DNA from 4 places in the Peribacillus sp. TE19612 genome. Region 4 is predicted to be linked to each of the others. Evidence: riboswitches for the same ligand, from Rfam matches in the RefSeq annotation. Region 4 holds a riboswitch; each other region holds the start of a gene.
The links. Region 4 has a riboswitch for cobalamin ahead of ACZ9AO_RS01610 ((2Fe-2S) ferredoxin domain-containing protein). Riboswitches for the same ligand answer to the same signal wherever they lie in the genome.
Positions count from the first base shown of each region.

Region 1: linked by a shared signal. The riboswitch ahead of ACZ9AO_RS18135 (ABC transporter substrate-binding protein) and the one ahead of ACZ9AO_RS01610 ((2Fe-2S) ferredoxin domain-containing protein) in region 4 are both predicted to bind cobalamin.
Region 2: linked by a shared signal. The riboswitch ahead of ACZ9AO_RS07215 (ribonucleoside-diphosphate reductase subunit alpha) and the one ahead of ACZ9AO_RS01610 ((2Fe-2S) ferredoxin domain-containing protein) in region 4 are both predicted to bind cobalamin.
Region 3: linked by a shared signal. The riboswitch ahead of metE (5-methyltetrahydropteroyltriglutamate--homocysteine S-methyltransferase) and the one ahead of ACZ9AO_RS01610 ((2Fe-2S) ferredoxin domain-containing protein) in region 4 are both predicted to bind cobalamin.

Region 1 covers NZ_JBWCCL010000010.1:86,849-92,081, forward strand. Annotated here, with positions in the region: gene cbiB (adenosylcobinamide-phosphate synthase CbiB) at 1-19, opposite strand, end outside; gene ACZ9AO_RS18125 (heme ABC transporter ATP-binding protein) at 16-1,488, opposite strand; gene ACZ9AO_RS18130 (FecCD family ABC transporter permease) at 1,495-2,550, opposite strand; gene ACZ9AO_RS18135 (ABC transporter substrate-binding protein) at 2,513-3,478, opposite strand; cobalamin riboswitch at 3,657-3,831, opposite strand; partial or broken gene ACZ9AO_RS18140 (polysaccharide deacetylase family protein) at 3,918-4,795, opposite strand; tRNA gene ACZ9AO_RS18145 (tRNA-Arg) at 4,995-5,068, shown strand.
Region 2 covers NZ_JBWCCL010000003.1:263,087-268,319, forward strand. Annotated here, with positions in the region: gene ACZ9AO_RS07215 (ribonucleoside-diphosphate reductase subunit alpha) at 1-1,862, opposite strand, end outside; cobalamin riboswitch at 2,001-2,181, opposite strand; gene ACZ9AO_RS07220 (manganese-dependent inorganic pyrophosphatase) at 2,474-3,403, shown strand; gene ACZ9AO_RS07225 (hypothetical protein) at 3,504-3,650, opposite strand; gene ACZ9AO_RS07230 (SulP family inorganic anion transporter) at 3,736-5,193, opposite strand.
Region 3 covers NZ_JBWCCL010000005.1:5,660-10,892, reverse strand. Annotated here, with positions in the region: gene ACZ9AO_RS10265 (ABC transporter permease) at 1-395, shown strand, start outside; gene ACZ9AO_RS10260 (acyl-CoA thioesterase) at 437-913, opposite strand; gene metE (5-methyltetrahydropteroyltriglutamate--homocysteine S-methyltransferase) at 906-3,215, opposite strand; cobalamin riboswitch at 3,362-3,553, opposite strand; gene ACZ9AO_RS10250 (potassium channel family protein) at 3,789-4,208, shown strand; gene bcp (thioredoxin-dependent thiol peroxidase) at 4,271-4,741, shown strand; gene ACZ9AO_RS10240 (aminopeptidase) at 4,753-5,233, shown strand, end outside.
Region 4 covers NZ_JBWCCL010000001.1:340,490-345,722, reverse strand. Annotated here, with positions in the region: gene cobK (precorrin-6A reductase) at 1-415, opposite strand, end outside; gene ACZ9AO_RS01620 (sirohydrochlorin chelatase) at 412-1,356, opposite strand; gene cobJ (precorrin-3B C(17)-methyltransferase) at 1,375-3,012, opposite strand; gene ACZ9AO_RS01610 ((2Fe-2S) ferredoxin domain-containing protein) at 3,027-3,395, opposite strand; cobalamin riboswitch at 3,547-3,736, opposite strand; cobalamin riboswitch at 3,938-4,133, shown strand; gene ACZ9AO_RS01605 (energy-coupling factor ABC transporter permease) at 4,309-5,052, shown strand; gene ACZ9AO_RS01600 (energy-coupling factor ABC transporter substrate-binding protein) at 5,054-5,233, shown strand, end outside.

The sequences.
Region 1 (5,233 bases), on a different contig from region 4:
AAAGATGGTGATAAATCATAATTCCTCAATCCGTTTCCGATTATTCGTTAAGGCTTGCACTGTACAATCATATACACCGCGACTGATCAGCTTCCCTAACGGAGTGATGGTGCCTGCATATTGAAGCTTTGCCCCTCTTTGAGTTGCCGCTATCAACATGCTGTCTGTCGATGTTCCTGTTGCACAAGTATTTGTCACCTTATCCATGACATGCAAATCATGAAGCGCTTTTACTTTTGCCTCGGTCGCAGTCACTATACTGTGGATATATGCCTCTTCTGCCAAATGCCCATTTACGAATATCCATGTATTTATCGTTCCTGGAGCGGAACTCCAAGAATGCCTGTCAGCTAATGAAGCGTCGATGGCATTCCCTACACCGGCCGTCACAATGATAAAAACCGAGAAATCTTCAGCTCTTAATAGCTTGCTTGCGACCGTATCGAGAAAGACAGCTGTCATCATCCCTACCGTTTCCTGAGGCTCAAAACCATGAGTTGTTAAATAGTCGGCCATTTCAACATGATGATCCTCGCAATCATAGCCATGATGGACGTGCCTATTCACAAAATACTTATGCCAGCCCGTCCCCGAACCAGTCACTCCAGAAGACATCGTTCTAAGCGGGATCGGAGACTTCAATTGAATCATCTCAAATCCGACTGTCAAATAAGAATCATCAATTTCCAACGGGATAGTATCCTGGCCATGCTTTTCTGGAACGATGAACATTTGCGGTTTCGGAAGGGCGGGATGTGGGTGTTTTTCGATCGTCGTATGATATACATCCTGAATCCGTTCCTGTTGAAGCACTTCATTCGGCACATCAACAACCTGAATCTGCCCTTTCTCAAGCAGCATAAGCCGATCACAATATAATCCAGCCAAATTCAAATCATGAAAAATTGAAATAACGGTCAACTTCTGCTCTTTTGCCATTTTCCTCATTAGATCAAGAAGATCTTTTTGATAGGAAAGATCCAAATGGTTCGTAGGTTCGTCCAAAAAAAGGATTTCCGGCTCTTGGGCAAGGGCCTGTGCCAGCAGGACCCTCTGTCTTTCCCCTCCTGATAATCGATCAAAATGAAGATCCTGAAAATCAGCTACTCCCGTTTGTTCCATCACCCGCTGGACAATCGATTCATCTTCTGCGGACCAACTATGGAACCAACCTGATTGATGGGCATATCGCCCAAGTGAGACCGTCTCTTTTACTGTATAGGAGAAAGCTAATGAGGAATGTTGAGGGAGCACGGCAATGACCTGTGCAAGTTGTTTTGACGAATAATCCTTCAAATCCCTGCCGCTTATCCGTACGCTTCCGCCTTTATAATCGAGCACCCCGCTAAGCATACTTAAAAGCGTCGTTTTCCCGCTGCCATTAGGACCAAGAATCCCGAATAATTCCCCTTTATGTACATCAAAAGAGACAGAGTCCAAAACAGCTTTGTTGTGATATCCACCTGTTAACCCTTTTACTTCAAGCATCCGTTTTTACCCTTCTCTCCGTCTCTTTAATAAAATCAGCGCAAATGCAGGTGCCCCGATAAGTGAGGTGATCACCCCGATCGGCAGTTCCGATGGGGCAATGATCGTTCGTGCTACAAAATCGGCCAATATCAAGAATCCGCCTCCTATCAACAATGACAACGGAAGCAAATGTTTATGGTCAGGTCCCCAAATCTTTCGGACAAAATGAGGAATGACCAATCCTACAAAACCAATCGCCCCTGAAACGGCAACTGCTGCCCCTGTCAAAGTCGAACCGGCTATCAAGATCCACATTTTCCGCCGCTTGACATTCACACCTAAGTGTTTTGCCCGGTCTTCCCCGAAAGTCATCGCATTCAATTCACTTGTATTCATGATCAAGGTCAACGAACCAATGATAAAAAACGGCAAAATGATTACGATATAATTCCATCCGCGCATTGAGACGCTTCCCATCAGCCAGCCGATGATTTGTCTTAATTCATCACCCGTCAGCGCAATCATCAATGAAATGAAGGCACTTAAAAACGAGCTGAAAATGATTCCCGTTAAAATGATCGTTTCCACTTTCATCGATCGATCCATTTTTTTTGCAAAAGTCAGTACGCAGAGCATCGTGAGCACTGAACATAAGATACTCAATGCCGGAAGGGTATATAAACCGATGAATGGCAGTGATATATTCAAGAATATTGTCAAAACGGCTCCGACCGATGCTCCTGATGAAATACCTAATGTGTAAGGATCAGCGAGCGGGTTCCGGAGCAGTCCCTGAAAAGCCGCACCCGCAATCGCAAGTGATGCCCCAACCAAACCAGCGAGCAGCACCCGCGGCAAGCGGATGTTCATCACGATATTCGTTAGCATCACATCCGGATCGGCAGAAATCGGCAAGTGGAAAATCTCCTTGCCGATTATTTGTATAAGTACGGGAATCGGTACTGGCACCGAACCAAAGGAAATGCCTATCGTCATTGCGAATAACAAAATCAACAACGCAATCAAATACGCAAACGCCCATTTAGTTGTCGAATTGGTTCGGATAGACTGATTTGGCAAGTTCCTCTACTCCCTCTATTAAGCGTGGACCGGAACGGGTCACCAAGTCAGAATGGACATCAAAGACTTGGCCATTCTTAACAGCATTTACGTCTTGCCATCCTTTTCGGGCCGTCACTTCACTTACTGCATCTTTCGTATAATAACCATACGTTGTAATGATGACATCAGGATTTGCAGCAATCATCGACTCTTCATCAATTTTTGCCCAACCGTCCAATTCAGCAGCCGCATTATCCGCTGAAATAATATGAAGCATCTCATTCATGAAAGTATTTTTTCCAGGTGTGTATATTTCCGGTGAAGGCGAAACTTCCACTAAAACGGTCTTCCTATCCTCTTTCTTTACGGACTTGGCTTTTTCCTGGATATCCTTGAGCTTCGTTTTCATACCCGCAACGATTTCGTTTGCCTTATCATGTTCTCCCGTTGCCTGTCCAATCATTTCAATAGATTCATAGACTTGGTCGAAGCTTTGGGCATCATTGACTACGAGTACATCTATTCCAGCATCCTTAAGCTGCTGTAAACCCTCATTTGAATTATGGGCACTTGATGCATGTGCAAGAACAAGGTCAGGCTTCATGGAGACAATCAGCTCCGTGTTCATTTCCATTCCGCCAACTTTTTCAATTTCTTTTGTTTCCTCCGGGTAATTATCATTGTCGGAAACACCAACGACCTTTTTACCCAAACCAAGTGCAAAGACCACTTCCGTATTACTTGGTATCAACGAAACGATTTTCTTCGGTTCTTTTTCTATCGTTACTTTTTCCCCACTTGCATCTTTAATCGTAATCGGGAAAGCCTCGTGTTGTGCATGGTTCGTTTGCTGCTTTTCATTTCCTTCGTCAGCAGCGCCACCGCAGCCAACCATCATGCCTGCAGTCAGTAACATCAACAGTATCAGACCAAAAATCTTCTTCATTTTCATTCCCCACAATCTTTTTATTTAATTTCTTCATACCTAACAGAGAAAACCAATCCTGGAAGATGCCCCCAAAACAAAAAGCATCTCCCGTTAAACGGAAGATGCTTGCATGGCAACAATATCAATACGGACTCTTTCTTAGTGTCTGCCACACACCTTCCCATCCGCGTAGGTTACAGGTGTACGAATTCTGGCAGGTCTCCTGGCTCATGGTCATCGTCAACGGCACCTTCCCATATCTCATACAGTGGTACACTGCCGTCAGCTCCCATATACAGTGGCGGGACCGCATTGGCATTTCACCAACTTCCCTTTTAAGTCATTAAGACACCAAATCGTTCATATGTATATAATTTTCACTGCCTTCATTATACACCATGTAAGAATCGATTATTATATGATTTTTCTGAACAAGTGCGAAATGACCCTTCCGCCTTCAATGCTTTGAAGCATTTTCAATCAGCGACGCAAACCCATTGATCGATAACCCCGGTGAAATCCGAACTCGATGCAGAGCATGCATCCTTGGTCGCTTGAAGCTCCCCCAGGTTCGGTAGTGACTGCCATCTTGTATCCAGCTTCTTCTGACAGCCTGAGACTCTCTTCGTTATACCGGCCAACCGGATAGGAAAGCACTGTCGTGTCCTGGTCGATGATACGGTCGAACAGCACCTTCGACTGAACCATTTCCGCTTCTTGCTGCTCTGCCGTCATGCGGTTCAGCTCCAAATGGTTGATGGTATGGCTTTCAATCGAAACCCCATCCCTGCTCATCTCCAACATTTGATTTTCAGTCAGGTGATGACTTTTATCTATGGACTTCCCGATCATGAAGACAGTTGCTTTCATATCATTTTCTTTTAATATCGGGAATGCCTCCGTGTAGTTATCTGTATAGCCATCATCAAAAGTAAGCCAGACGCACTTCTCACTTGGCATCCGATTCTCGGATAAAACGAGGAATGCTTCTTCAGGGGATAATGTATAGTAACCATTCTCCCGAAGCCAAGCCATTTGTGATCGGAATTCCTCCCTTGGAACCCGAAGGCCATTACCTTGGGAAATGCTGTGATACATCAATATCGGAAGCTGGACCGGGGACTCGGCCTTTATCCAGTCTCCCGTTTCGATTTGCCCCTCCGAATCCTGCCCGCTCCCATTCTCAGCCGCTTCGGCCACTTCAATGTCATCTTCCGCAATCGGCGCTGCCGTCTTTGTGCCTATCCCCTCTAAAATCCCTTGTGTGCATCCAGGTAAAATCAAAATTCCCAGCAATGCCGCCATCCTTAAAACTCTATATTTTTTCACTATCATTCTCCTGATTTTTTTATAGTATAATAGTACCAGAAAACCCATGAACAATAAAGTATTCCATTTAATGAAAAAAGGGGAAAAACGAGAGCTTAGCGATGCGCTAAACATTTATGAGGATTTTTTTTCATAAGTATGTGCTATTAGCTTGAAAAGTTTGCCTATAAGAAATATAATAAATAAGTCGTCGACTTTAATATATGTCCCAGTAGCTCAGCAGGATAGAGCGACAGCCTCCTAAGCTGTAGGTCGTAGGTTCGATTCCTATCTGGGACGCTAAAGTTTATAAGCCCTGTTATAATGCGGTTTCTCCGTGTTGTAGCAGGGTTTTTTTCTGTTGGTATGACCGTAAAAGCCGTAAATTGTATGTAGGATAAAAGCACTTCTGAACGTAGGAAACAGTGATATTCCATTTCACTATTACTTCTCTATGTCTGGAGG
Region 2 (5,233 bases), on a different contig from region 4:
CATTTTTGATCTGTATAGTCACGCAGTTCGAAATAGTCCCCTGTATGCCAATCAGAACCTTCAAAATATGGGTAAGATCCTTTTTCCTTGGCCAATTCATTGGATGCCTTGATAGTTAAGTAAGCGATCTTTTCGTATAAAGCATCTGCATAGTGAACAGCCTCATCGGATTCCCAATAAATATTCTGTGTGGCAAGTAAATGATGCCATCCAAACGTTCCTAAACCAATTGCCCGGTACCGTTTGTTCGAGATGGATGCTTGTTTGACAGGAAGATTATTCACATCAATGACATTGTCCAGCATACGGATCTGAATGGGAATCAATCTTTCCAGAACATCGCTGCCCACCGCTCGTGGCAAGTTAATGGATGAAAGGTTGCAGACAACGAAATCGCCGCTTTTACGAACTACAACAACATCTCCATCTTCTGTTTCATATTCATCCGTAATCGTCGAAGGGCTTAGGTTTTGGGCAATCTCCGTGCAAAGGTTAGAACAATAAATCATACCTCTATGTTTATTCGGATTCTTCCGATTCACTTCATCGCGGTAGAACATATACGGTACGCCTTCTTCTAATTGAGAAATCATGATGCTTTTCATGATGTCCATCGCATTGATTTTTTCAAAGCTATAGTTTGGAAGCGTGCCATTTTCTGCGGCCTCGACAGCAAGTGCATAATGATTCCTGAAGCTTCCTTCGCCTTTCTTTTCGTCATAAAGATCTTCAAGTGAAAATCCAAGGGTTTGCTTAACGGTATGCGGATCGAAAAGATACCATTCTTTTCTGTCGCGTACAGCCTCCATGAATAAATCCGGTATGCATACACCTGTAAAAATATCATGTGCTTTTAATCTGTCATCCCCGTTTTGAGTCTTCAAATCGAGGAAGCTCATGATATCTTTATGCCAGGCATCCAAGTAAATCGCGATGGCACCTTTACGTTGACCCAATTGATCGACACTTACAGCTGTCTGGTTGAATAGTCGAATCCAGGGCGTAGTGCCGGAACTGTTTCCAGAGAAACCGCGGATATCGGAACCAAGCGAGCGAACCTTACCGACGTAAAGACCGACACCACCGCCGAATTTAGATACTTTTGCCGCATCGTAGTTTGATAGGTAAATTCCGTCAATGGAATCTTCAATTGCGTCGATAAAGCAGGAGCTTAACTGTCCATGTGTTTTACCTGCATTGGAGAGTGTAGGAGTCGCAACGGTCATATAAAGGTTGGACATGGCCCAGTATGCTTCTTTTATCAGTTGCAGGCGGTGCTCCGTTTTTTCCATTCGCATGATTTCCATCGCGATGATCATGAAACGTTCTTGTGGCAGTTCGAAGACCTTGTCCTTTTTTGGGCGGGCCAGATAGCGGTCATTCAATAAGTAGATGCCTATGTAAGAGAATAATTTATCTTTTTCCGGGTCGATCACCGATCCCAATTCCTCAATTTCCGCTTTTGTATATGAAGATAGCAGTTCTGGTTTATAAATGGGATAACGCTGACCTTCCGATAGCTGGGAGAGTTCTGTGATCAGCTCATAGAATGGGCCATAACTCTTGCCTTCATATCCTCGATTGGCTTGTGCATCCCTATACATTGTATTCAACAGTTCTGCTGCAGCAACGAAAGTCCAATCCGGAGCATCGATATCCACGCCTTCAAGAGCGAGCTGAATCAGTTTTTTTGATGCCTGTTCTTCGGTTGAGTCACTTTTGCGATCAAGCCATTTTGTAAAACGCCTTTTGAACTTTTCCATATCGAGACGGCCTTCGAATTCCTTCGATAACGTCTCAAGCTGGATGGATTTCGCTTCTGTGTCATTTTCACTTATGGTAGAGTTATATGTTTGAGTCATTAATAATCCTCCTTGTTAACTTCCGCTAAAATAAAAAAACCGCCCAAAGAATTGAGCGGATCAAACGATAGAATAAAAGAGCCATGAAAAAATAGCCGTTATACTATCGTTTCATCATCTCAATCCCCGAAGAATAAGAAACGTGAAAAATTCAAGGCAGGTCTCCTGACTCATGATCATCCTACTTTGAGTCCTTCCCGTATAGAGAGCTATACAGTGGTTTTCTCATTTCGTCACATTTACAGTTGCGGGGACAGTTCCGGGTTTACACCGGATTCCCTTTTCAGCCATCACTGGCACCTTGGATTATAAAAATTCTATATATAGTTATTGGAATTGTTTATGTAATCAATATCTAGTATTTATGCTTATATTATCGTAAGCCATATACGATGATAATTCAACTAATATATTTGAAAAAAACCAACCCTTATCTATTGACAAAGTGATGGAAGAGGATAGGGGAATGAAAGATTTTATGGGGGAATGGATAAATCAAGCGCTGATTTTACGGGATTTTGTGTTAAAATAAAGTGTCTAGTTAAGGTGGCTCTCCCTTATTGCGGTGAGGGGATTCGCGGAAAAATATTTATGAAAAAGGGGATAAAATCTTGGAAAAAGTATTAGTTTTTGGACATAAAAACCCGGATACAGACACAATCTGTTCAGCAATCGCTTATGCAGATCTGAAAAAGCAGTTAGGTATCAACGCTGAACCAGTTCGTCTGGGTGAAGTGAATGGTGAAACTCAATATGCATTGGACCAATTCAAATTCGATGCTCCCCGTCTTGTGGAAAAAGTTGCAGGGGAAGCTGATGGCGTAATCCTGGTCGATCATAACGAACGCCAGCAAAGTGCTGAAGATATTGACCAAGTCCGTGTGTTGGAAGTTATCGACCATCACCGTATCGCTAACTTTGAAACAAGCGATCCATTATATTACCGTGCGGAACCAGTTGGCTGTACGGCAACCATCTTAAATAAAATTTATAAAGAAAACGGCATTGAAGTCCCTAAAGCAATCGCAGGTCTTATGCTATCTGCCATCATTTCCGATTCTTTATTGTTCAAATCCCCGACTTGCACGGAGCAAGACGTTGCCGCAGCAATGGAACTGGCTGCCATTGCGGGAGTCGACGCTGAAAAATATGGCTTGGAAATGTTGAAAGCGGGAGCTGACTTAAGCGACAAAACGATTGCCCAGCTCATCACTCTTGATGCAAAGGAATTCTCCATGGGAATGGCTAAAGTGGAAATAGCACAGGTCAATGCTGTTGATCCGAACGAAGTCCTTGCTAAGCAAGCTGAATTGGAAGCGGCGATTGAAGCGGTCATCGCAGTGAAGGAATTGGACTTGTTCCTATTCGTCGTAACGGATATCCTGACTAATGATTCCGTTGCCTTGGCCCTTGGTAAAGCGGCATATGCAGTTGAAAAGGCATATGACGTTTCATTAAACAATAACATCGCCGTGTTGGAAGGCGTTGTATCGCGTAAAAAACAAATCGTGCCGGTCTTAACCGACGTATTCAGCAAATAATACAGGAAAAGGGTTGCTCATTAAAAACATGGGCACCCTTTTTCTGTACATTCAAGAAAAAGACTCAACCATCCCATTAAGGGTGTTTGAGTCTTTTTTCTTAATTTAAAGATTCCTTTTCTTTTTCATAGGCGATGACAATCAATTCTTTATTGGCTTCCTCGCCAAGTTTGCTTTCAAAGCTTTTCAGTTCATTCAATAAATCCGGTGACAGATTTGCTGCCGTATAATCCTGTTCTGGTGTCATGCTTTTCGCTCCTTTCAAAAGGAAATGATTCATGTTATCTATTTTGTCGGTTTGAAAAGTTTCTATTCAGCAGAATTTTACTTCTTTAAGATATTTTACTTTCTGAGGTGGCGAGTTTTTCAAGCAATGTCGAACTTTCTTCATCGAGTCCTTGGACTTGGACAGGTATTCCCAAGAGCTGATATTTAAGAATAACCGTATCGACAGCACCGACTGCGGAAGCATCCCAGATCTTGGAATGGGAGAAGTCGATGACGATTGCATCGGCTTTTTCCTTGAAGTCGAACTTTGAAACAAAGTCCTGGACAGAAGCGAAAAATATTTGTCCGCTGATACGATAAGTGATTTTCTTAGCCTGGATGTCTGCCGTTTTCTCTACTGCCACTTTAGAAATTTTAGCCGAGAAGAAAATCATGCTCAAAAGCACTCCGGCAAATACCCCTTTTGATAAGTCATGTGTATAAAGGACAATGAGGACCGTCACGATCATCACGGCTGCATCCGACTTAGGAGCTTTAGTGAGGCTCTTTAGGGAAGACCAGTCAAATGTCCCGATTGAAACCATGATCATGACTGCGACAAGTGCAGCCATCGGTATTTTGATAAGGACATCATTCAATACCACGATTAATACCATAAGGAATGCGCCCGCTACAAATGTCGAGAGCCGGCCCCTTCCACCCGATTTAATGTTGATACCGGATTGGCCGATCATCGCACATCCTGCCATGCCGCCAAAACATCCGGCGATGATATTCGAAATCCCCTGGCCTTTGGCTTCCTTATTTTTATTACTGTCCGTGTCAGTCATCTCATCGACAATTTGAGCCGTCAATAACGATTCAAGCAGTCCAACAAACGCAAGGGCAATGGAATAAGGGAAAATGATCGCCAAAGTTTCGAAGGTCAAAGGGATGTCTGGAAGCATGAACATCGGAAGCGCTTCGGTCAATTGCCCCATATCCCCAACCGTCCGCACCGTAGCCCCCGTGGTAACTGCAACGATCGTCATGAATATGATGGCGACAAGTGGTGAAGGTATGACTTTCGTGATCAGAGGAAAAAGATAAATGATAGCTAATGAAACGGCTGTTATGACATACATGATCCATGTTTCGCCCACGAAATGGGTGAGTTGTGCCGTGAAAATTAAGATGGCTAAAGAATTTACAAAACCAGTCATGACCGGCTTCGGAATGAACTTCATTAATTTCCCGATTTTTAAAACCCCTAGTAAAATTTGCAGCAAACCAGTCAATATTGTTGCAGCAAGTAAATAGTTCAAGCCATGATCTTTAACAAGGTCGACCATGACGAGTGCCATTGCGCCAGTGGCAGCCGATATCATTCCCGGCCTTCCACCGACAAAGGAGATGACGATGGCAATGCAGAATGAGGCATATAGACCAACCATTGGGTCAACGCCAGCAATGATCGAAAAGGCAATCGCTTCTGGAATCAATGCCAAGGCAACGACAATTCCCGATAGAACATCTCCTCTAACGTTGCCGAACCATTCCTTTTTGTATGCAGATGTATTCAAAGAAACACTCCTTCTTTCTTTTATATATGTGTTCATTTCT
Region 3 (5,233 bases), on a different contig from region 4:
CGGGGATTTCATTGGATCTGCAGCTTGCGTGGTATGACCCGATTCTTTTCATCATTTTTGCAATAGGCGGTGCCCTTGCCTATGCAGCCATATTCGTTGCGATAGCAAGCATTGGGTTCTGGTCGGATGCGAAAACATCCATCATGCCAATGATGTACAATATCGGGAACTACGGGCGCTATCCTGTTGATATTTATAATAAGGTCATCCGTTTTGTCCTTACATGGGTGCTGCCATTTGCGTTTGTCGGTGTCTATCCGGCATCTTATTTCCTAAGAAAAGAAGAGTGGTATGCATATGCATTTGCCACACCTGTAATTGGGGTTGCCTTTTTCGTGATATCCGTTTTCATATGGAATCAGGGAGTGAAGAGGTACCGCGGGGCAGGGAACTGAAAGAACCCCTTCAACAGCATTCATGTTGAAGGGGTTTTTGTTTAGTTCCGTTTTTTCTTTCTTTCGATATATCTTGCTTGGGCTTGAACATATTGCTGTTTTTCCTCTTCCGTTTCCGGAATGACCTGAGGTACGTTTGTCGGCTTACCGTCTTCATCAATGGCAAGCATCGTTAAAAAAGCGCGTGCCGTTAGCTGTTTTTCACCTGTTAATAGGTTCTCACGTTCCACTTTCACGAATACCTCCATTGATGTGCGATGAGCACAGGTGACATAAGCTTCAAGGTTGATCGCGTCCCCTGTTTTGATGGGGGCCAAAAAATCAAAAGAGTCGCTTGAAGCAGTCACAACGGGTTTTCGACAATGGCGCATAGCGGAAATGCAAGCTATTTTATCAACATAGGCCATTACTTTTCCGCCAAAGATGGTATTATGATGATTTGTATCCGGTGGAAAAACAAGGTCGGTTAAAAAAGTCCGTGACTGCTGTGTTGGATGGGCAACGTTTTTCTCAATCATTTGCCTGTTGGTTTACTAAAAGGTTTTCACGGACGATTTTTGCTGCTTCGACCATGTTTTTCAGGGAAGCGACGGTTTCCGGGATACCCCTTGTTTTCAGGCCGCAGTCGGGATTAATCCAAAACTGGTCTTTATCCAATACCTTTATGCCCCGTTCAATCATATCGACCATTTCTTCCACTGCCGGCACACGAGGGCTGTGAATATCATACACCCCCAGGCCAATGCCTTTTTCATATGTTTTTTCCTCGAATGCGGAAGCGAGCTCCCCATGACTGCGGGATGTTTCGATGGAAATTACATCGGCATCGAGGGAGGAGATGACGTCCATGAAACTGTTGAAGTCGCAATAGCACATATGCGTGTGAATTTGGGTTGTATCCTCCACGCTTGATGTGGATATCAAGAATGAATTCACTGCCCAGTTCAAATACTCGTCGCGATCGCTTTTTTTCAATGGCAGACCTTCTCTAAGTGCAGGCTCATCAACCTGAATCATTTTAATTCCAGCAGATTCCAAGGCAATGACTTCTTTTTCCAAAGCGAGCGCCAGCTGATAGCAAACATTCTCCCTGGAAATATCATCACGGACAAATGACCAGTTCAAAATCGTAACAGGACCTGTCAGCATTCCCTTCACCGTCTTCTTCGTCAGTGATTGTGCGTATACACTTTCCTTGACTGTCATCGGTTCGATGAAATGGATGTCGCCGTAGATGACTGGCGGTTTCACACAGCGGGACCCATAGGATTGTACCCAACCCTTTTCTAAAAAGACGAATCCGCCTAATTTATGGCCGAAGTATTCAACCATATCCGTCCGTTCGAATTCCCCGTGAACGAGAACATCCAAACCGATTTCTTCTTGGATTTCGATCCACCTGCCGATTTCTTCGTTAACGAATGTTTCATATTGCTGGGCTGTCCATTCTCCTCTATTGAATTTCCCGCGTGCTTGTTTAACTTCAAATGTCTGCGGAAAGCTGCCGATTGTAGTCGAAGGGAGAAAAGGCAATTTGAAAAATTCCTGTTGTTTTTGGTAACGGTCTTTAAATGGAAGCTGACGGCCGGCGGTCCTGGTTTTAACCTTTTCGACATTGGATTGTACAGACCCGTGATTACGGACATTTGAATTGGCTAACGTTTGAATCGTAAATATATTGGCATCGACTTTTTCGGCGATTGCTTCAATGCCTTGATTATTCCCTTTGACCAAAAGTGTGATTTCCTCAAGTTTCTCATCAGCGAAAGCAAGGGCCTCTTTCACTTCTTTTGAAAGGGCGGTTTCATTACGAACGGTCACCGGGACATGAAGCAGGGAACAAGAGGGCTGTAGCCAGATTTGGTCCTCGGCTACCTGTTTCTTAAGTGTCTCGATCAATTCGATTTTTTGGGATAAATCAGATAGCCAAATGTTTTTTCCGTCAATCACACCCGCTGCAAGCACTTTGTCCTTCGGGAAACCGAATGCCTCAAGGTTACTTAAATTCCTCCCTTTATCATGTACAAAATCAAGACCGATCCCTTGGACTTGTAATTCGATGACTTCTTGGTAATGTTCCACCGCATCAAAGTATGTTTGTAGCATGATGTTCAGGTTTGGTGCTGCTTCATTCAGTTTTTCATAGAGGTAAGTAACGGTTTGCATATCATCCTTGGAAATGGATGAAACAAGGGAAGGTTCGTCCATTTGAACCCACTTCACGCCTTCTTGCTCCAACTCCCGCAGGATTTGCGTGTATAGGGGAAGCAGGCTCAGGATGATGCCAGGGATTTCTTGTTTATTGAAGCCTTTTGAAAGGGAGAGGAAAGTATAAGGTCCGATCAAAACGGGCTTTGTTTCGATTCCTAGCTTTTCCTTGGCTTCCCGATATGCTGTAAGTGGTTTATTTTCTGTTAAAGTAAGCTGTGCCAGTTTTAATTCAGGGACAATATAGTGATAGTTCGTATTGAACCATTTCGTCATTTCGGAAGCGACTTCATCATTGTTTCCGCGGGCCATTGAATAATAAACGGAAAGGGGGACGCTTCCGCCTTCATATGCTGAATAACGTTCAGGAACAAGACCGAACATGACGGACATATCGAGCATTTGATCATAAAAAGTGAAGTCGTTGACAGGGATGATATCAATGCCTTGTTGCTTCTGTTTTTGTAAGTTGCCTAAACGGATGGCTTTTAGTTGTGACGTAAATTCCGCTTCATCGATTTTACCGGACCAGTAAGCTTCCAATGTACGTTTCCATTCACGATCTTCCCCGATTCGAGGGTAACCCAAACTGCTGCTTTTCAAAATTCCCATCCTCCTACATTCATTTGTTCGAACAATAAAAAAAGCATTCCTAACCGTCAAAAAAGAAAGTTAGAAATGCTTAAAATAAAGAGGCATGCAAAATGCCCCTTACAATTATAAGGTCCCTAACACCTCCCTATCTCCCGTAGGTTAAAACAGTGTTGTCGAGATAGGCAGGTCTCCTGACTTAGGGAATATCATTAGCGGCTGGCCTTCCCGATCCGTTGATCAGTGGCATATTGATTGACGCTAACATTCCCATTACAGTGGCGGGACCGTGCCGGAATTACACCGGACTTCCCTTTTAATCCTAATGAAAATTAGGAACCTATTTCCACATATGAAATTTTGCAAAACCTGCCTTGTTAATTGTTTGCAGGTCAAATATTTATAAAATAAAAATTATTATAAAAATTTAGACAATCTTAACATATCCGACCAAAAGGGTCAACATGGAAAAAAGATTCGGGAAAGTTTCCGTTTAAAGTTTGTCGGTGATAAGGCTGATTCCTAAAAAAGAATATATTGTTTGGACAGGGAGTATGTATAGAGGGAGTGGCGTTTTGAAATGGGGCGTGGGGGATGACTTTCTACATCTTGATTGCAGGAATCATTTTTTGCATGGTGATGAGCATTCGTACGTTATTTCTTGTTGAGTCGGGAGGAAAGAAGTTTTCTCTTGAGGATATGCTGTGGCTTGGCAATTTATATGCGACGATATTAGTTGGATTTGCACTGATATATTTATTATACGAGCTTCAGAATCATTCGGTGATTCTTGATATGGGCAATCGGTTGGATGGGACTTTCTATGAACAATTGAAGACTTCTTTTTATTTTAGTGCGATGACGATGTTTTCTGTAGGGTATGGAGATATAGCCCCGATTGGCATGGGCAGGATGATAGCTACCATTCAGGCCTTCATTGGGTATACACTGCCGGCAGCGTTCGTGATTCGTACGGTGATCGATCTGGAGCAGAAAGATAGGAAGGATAAATGAAAGTTGTGTTTCTTTCGATTATTGGGTACTCTTACCATAATGAAAGAAATGGAGGGTTCAATATGACTGTTAAAATTGGAGAAAAAGCACCTGATTTCAAACTCCCTGCAAACAATGGTGAAATGGTTTCCCTATCGGATTTTAAGGGGAAAAACATTGTTTTATATTTTTACCCAAAAGACATGACGCCAGGTTGCACGACGGAGGCCTGTGATTTCCGGGACCATAATGAGCAATTCGAGGAATTGAACGCGGTCATCCTTGGTATCAGCCCAGATCCAGCGGCACGTCATGAAAAATTCATCGAAAAACATGGATTGCCTTTTCTGCTGCTGGCTGACGAAAATCATGAAGCAGCTGAATCATTTGATGTTTGGCAATTGAAAAAGAACTTCGGCAAGGAGTATATGGGCATTGAACGTTCAACTTTCCTGATTGATAAGGTTGGAAATGTAGTCAAAGAATGGCGTAAAGTAAAGGTTAAAGGCCACGTCGAAGAAGCGCTTGAAACTCTTCGCGAACTCGAAAAATAAGGGATAGGCAGATGAAGGATGAGAGGATAACGAAGCTTGCAGCCAGGCTGATTCATCATTCGATACAATTACAGCCTAAAGAGAGAATCCTCATACGGGGGCATATCAACACGAAACCATTATTGAAAGAGTTGATTGATGAAATATACAGAGTGGGTGCTTATCCATATGTGGAACTCGAGGACGATGAGATAAGCCGCCACCTGTTACTAGGGAATGTGAAGGAGCAGCTTGACACAGCTTCACAATGGGCCTTGAAGAAATATACGGATATCGATGCGGTCATCATCATCACTGGGGAAGAAAACAATGCGGAAATGACTGATGTTCCCATCGAGAGGCACCGTCTTCAAGGGGAGGCCATGAATTCCCCTACACTTTTTTATGTAAACAACCGACGTTGGGTCTTACTTAATTACCCCACCAAGGCATCAGCGCAAAAAGCCGGCATGACCTTCAATAGGTACGAAGACTTTCTTTTGAACGTATGCA
Region 4 (5,233 bases):
CGGCTAGGGTTTTACTTCCGGTCGTGAGCATGATGACTCCCCGTTTTTCTGCGGCAAGCTTGGCAGCTTCCTCATAATCACGGACAACTATCAATTTATCATTCTGAAACCGTTGACTTTCACGCTCATAACGAATATAAGGAACATTTGCTGCCTTTGCTCCAATAAGGGCGTTTTTGGATGCTTCTTCGGCAAATGGGTGACTTGCATCGACTACAGCCTGAAAACCTTTTGCAGAGATTAAAGATGTCATATCATCTGCAGATAATCGGCCAATCCGGGTGGATATCCCTGCATCCTGCAAACTCTTGGCCGCCGATTCGGTTACAACAGTTGCCAAAACCTTGAACCCAACCTGCTGCATCTCAATCGCTAATTCCCTTGCATCACTTGTACCCGCCAAGAACAAAATCATTTTGATGTCCCCACCGCTTGCCCATCATGATCGTGGTGATGATCATGGTCGTGATGGTGATCATGGTCGTGATGGTGATCATGGTCGTGGTCGTGATCATGGTCGTGGTCGTGATGGTGATGATGGTGAGCATGTCCATGTTCCTCGACATGTTTACGATAGTTTTCCAAATCACGCGCCCCGCTTGATTTGCCTTCACTGGCTTCAATTACTCGTTCTTGCAGAATGTTCTGTAAGGTTGGATGATATCCAAAATACTTTGCCAATATGAATTCTCGATCATGATATTGCTCTTGATAGCCTTTCAGCATATCCTCCATTCTTTCCATCAACACCCCAGTGAAGAGGAAATATGGCAGCATCACTATTTTTTTTGCCCCTAAGCGGATGCATCGTTCAATACCTTCATCAACGTGAGGGTCCGTTACACCCATGAAGGCTGTTTCGACCCATTTAACGTTTAATTTTTCCCATAATAATCGTGAAATTTTAAATATATCACTATTTGCATCAGCATCACTGCCGCCTCGGCCAATTAGCAATATCGCTGTCTCTGAATGTTCAGAGGTCGTATCGAATCCCGCTTCCTCAAGACGGTCTGTCAGGATCGTCAATACATCATGGTGGACCCCGATCGTTTGGCCATATGTGAATTTCACTTCTGGATACTTGGTTTTCCCATCCTCTATTTCAGCTGGGATATGTAATTTCGAATGTCCTGCATGCAACAAAATGATCGGTATGACGATAACTTCAGTAGCCCCTCGTTTTACACAATTATCAATTCCTTTGGATATATTCGGTGCCGCAAATTCCAAGAAGCACGTTTCCACTAGGAAACGCCCGTCCATTGCCGGAATCATATTTTCAATAAAATGACGGACTTCTTCATTTCCCGAAGCCAACCGGCTTCCGTGTCCTACGAACAAAACTGCTTTCATTTACTTTCCCCCTCTTGATTAGTCTTCACAAGGCGCAGGCTCTATGTTTATTTTGGGAGCGATGTCCTGATAAGAAAAATTCTGTATCTTTTTCGAACGTTTGAAGTATTTAAAAAGCCGCTCATTTGGATGGGCATTTTGCTTATACTCGCCGACAATGTCCGTGATCAGTTCTACAAGCTGTTCCGGTTCAATGCCTTCCGCTACCGGCTGACCCGGATGGGCTGTTCTTCCAACCGGTTTAGCTCCAAGAAATAAGTCGAACTTCCCTTTTCGGAAGACAATCCCGATATCATCCATCACAGCACTATAACAAGCCATCCCACACCCATTAAAGCCGATGTTCAGTTCCTTGGGCATGCTCATTCCGCCAAGCACCCGGTGTATTTCGTCCGCATAAGGAATGGATTCCGCTTTTTCACCATCACAGAAATCACAGGCTTTTAATGTCAGTACATCTCCAATCGGCGACAAAAGAAAGTTTGCTGATTGCAATTTCCCCGTAATGACTTCCGGATCCGTTGTCGGAATCTTTAAGACGATTTTATGATTTGGCGTGTATTCCATCGTTCCCTTTTCCCCGACAACTTCCGCAAGTGTCATCATTTGTTTGGGAGTGAATTGTTTATTCGCCACACCTGGACTAACGGCAAGTTCGAACACCGACTCCATTTTTTGCTGAACAACCGGCTTAATGGATTGCTGAACGGCTTGACCCTTGACTCTTGACAGGGCCTCCATTGCCATTTCGAAGGAAGCTTGCTTCTTTTCAGGTGCTTTTGTAAGTAAGCCAACTCCTCCAGCGGACTCGGGTAAGGCTTCTTGATCTAATGCCCACGGTTCCGCTTCTTTTTGCAGTCGCTGATGCGGCTTCAAAGTTTGCTTTTCCGAATTCAACGTATATTTTCTTTGATAGCCTCTTGGTGTGATGATTTTGTCGTCATATAAAAAGGTGGATGAATTACCGATAATGACGGTGGTCAACATTCCAATATCGTGATTCAACATATCCTTCAAATTGGTAATGACAATATCCTGCCTATCGCGATAAGCACTTTTCACCAACCCGACAGGTGTATCCGGCGAGCGGTAGCGAAGGAGAATTTTCTGTGTTTCAACAATTTGCCGGGTCCGCCTGCCGCTGCGCGGATTATACAGTGCAATGACAAAGTCTGCCATTGCAGCTGCTTCAACCCTTTTAGCGATCAGTTCCCAAGGAGTTAAATGATCACTGAGGCTGATCGTACACGAATCGTGCATGACAGGCGCCCCAAGTAAAGACGCACATGAGTTGATTGCTGAGATGCCAGGAATGACTTCAATGCCCACTCCAGTTTCTTCTTTCCAGCCTTTTTCAATCAATACTTCATAGACCAACCCTGCCATCCCGTAAACTCCGGCATCCCCACTGGAAATCACCGCCACTTTCTTTCCCAGCTCCGCTTGTTTCACCGCTTCCTGTGCACGTGATACCTCTTCGGTCATCCCCGTACTAATGATCGTTTGATCTGTTAGCAGTCCCTGAATGAGTTCAACATAAGTTTTATAACCAATGATGTAGTCACTTTCTTGAAGGGCTTCGACGGCACGTTTGGTAATGTGTTCAAAATTCCCGGGCCCAAAGCCCACGACGAATAATTTACCGTTTGTACTCATTAAGACATCTCCTTTTACGCTTTGTTCTTTGAAATACCCGTATGAGCAGGAAAATCTGGATTAGGGGTCATTTCCCCGTCTTTGTATTGATAGATCATCTGTGGAACAAACTCACCATCATCGATATTACTGACGATCTGCCGACCGAAATCAGGCGTTTCCACTCGATACCAGTTTCCTTGGGGATAGGCAATAACTACGCAGGCATCCTTACATCTCCCGTTACAGCGTGTCCTCGTTGTATGGATTTTCAGATCCAGTCCTTTTGAAGCAATTTCATCGCGAATCGCTTGGGTTACTTCTTCCCCGCCCTTTTTCATGCAGCTGCTCCCATTACAAATCAACAGATGCGTATTTGTACCCGTCAAGTTCCAAGTAGTCATCTTCTTCCTCCTGAGTTCAGGGAAAAGGCAAAATAAAAAACCTTAACATAAGAGTCAAGGTTTAAAAAAACTATATGAATGAGGAGCCAAAGGCAAGCTTGCCAAATCCTCCCAAAATCGTCATAGTCCTTCTACCTTTCCCTCCGAAAAGTATCATGCAATTTTAAAAGCAGGTTTCCTGGCTTACGCTTCATTTTACTTTGTCCCTTCCCGGCATCATGCCAGTGGCTATCGACAATTTCATCAGCGTTTACAGTAGCGGGGGCTGCATCGGATTTTCACCGATTTCCCTATTATCCCTTGATTATTCATACAAGGGCACTTTTAAAATGAAATATTTGGTTTTATTATACATTTCCAACTAACTTAATCTATCATATAACAACTTTGTCAAAATTCAATAGTTTATTCCGACTGTTTAGAAAAGTTTAAACGTGTAAAACCAGTTACAATCCTTTCCTCGCAACAAACTTCGACCCAAAAAAAAAGATAGTGTAGCTGGAATTATTTCTTTATGGTACACTATACGAGAATTTTCTAAATAATTACATAAGTTTCATGGTGTTGAATTTCTCGGAATTCAGCTTAAAAGGGAAGCCGGTGAAAATCCGGAGCGGTCCCGCCACTGTAAAGGGAAGTTCCATTACTTTAACTTTAATCCACTGTCAAATGAGATGGGAAGGATGTAATGGGATGATGAACCAAAGCCAGGAGACCTGCCATGAAGCGTGAAACTGTTTCAGCCTACGAGGATGGGCGTGCGGATCAGGCAGAATGGCCCAAGGTTGGTTCATGTTGCAAAATTCCTGTTCATTACGCACTTCTTTCCTTTGAGAGAAGTGCTTTTTAGTTTGGGCGCCGCTTTTCTTCTCAAGATTGATCAGAACAATTAAAAGTGTTGAAAGGAGAAAGAATGAAAAGAACCAATTGGAAAATTATTTATTTTGTCATTTTACTGCTTTTTGTCCCGAAACGGGCATTGGCCATGCATATCATGGAGGGCTTTTTACCCATAGAATGGGCTATATTCTGGTGGGCCGTGTCGCTTCCATTTTTAATCCTGGGGTACCGGTCCATTAGGTCCAAAGTAAGGGAAAACCCAGAAACAAAAATGATACTAGGCCTATCGGGCGCATTTGTATTTATATTATCGGCCCTAAAGATTCCTTCCGTTACGGGAAGTTCTTCGCACCCTACCGGAGTTGGTTTAGGTTCCATACTATTCGGACCATTGGCCATGAGTGTAGTCGGCTCCATCGTTCTGTTATTTCAAGCTGTTTTACTGGCACACGGAGGTTTGACGACATTAGGGGCCAATGCATTCTCCATGGCCGTTTGCGGACCGTTCATTGCTTACTTTGTCTTCAAGGGCGCAACTAAATTGGGGTGGTCTTTTTCACTTGCCGTATTCTTGGCAGCTGCTTTTGGGGATTTGGGCACCTATGTGGTAACTTCTGTTCAACTTGCTCTTGCTTTCCCTTCCGAGGTAGGAGGATTCATGGCCTCTTTCAGTAAATTTGCAGGGATTTTTGCCCTGACCCAAATTCCCTTGGCCATCAGTGAGGGGTTATTGACAGTCGTCGTAATGAATTTCTTGAAAAAATACAATCTAGGCGAATTGAAATTGCTGCGAGTTTTATCTAAGGAGGCCCGTTAAAATGAAAAAAAGTTTACTGCTGCTTTTCCTGGTTGTCATTCTTGCAACCATACCGTTAATCACCCAACAAGGAACGGAATTTGGCGGTGCCGACGGCGAAGCTGAGGAAGCCATCACTAAGATCCAGCCGGAATACAAGCCATGGTTCAACAGTATTTGGGAGCCGCCAGGTGCAGAAACC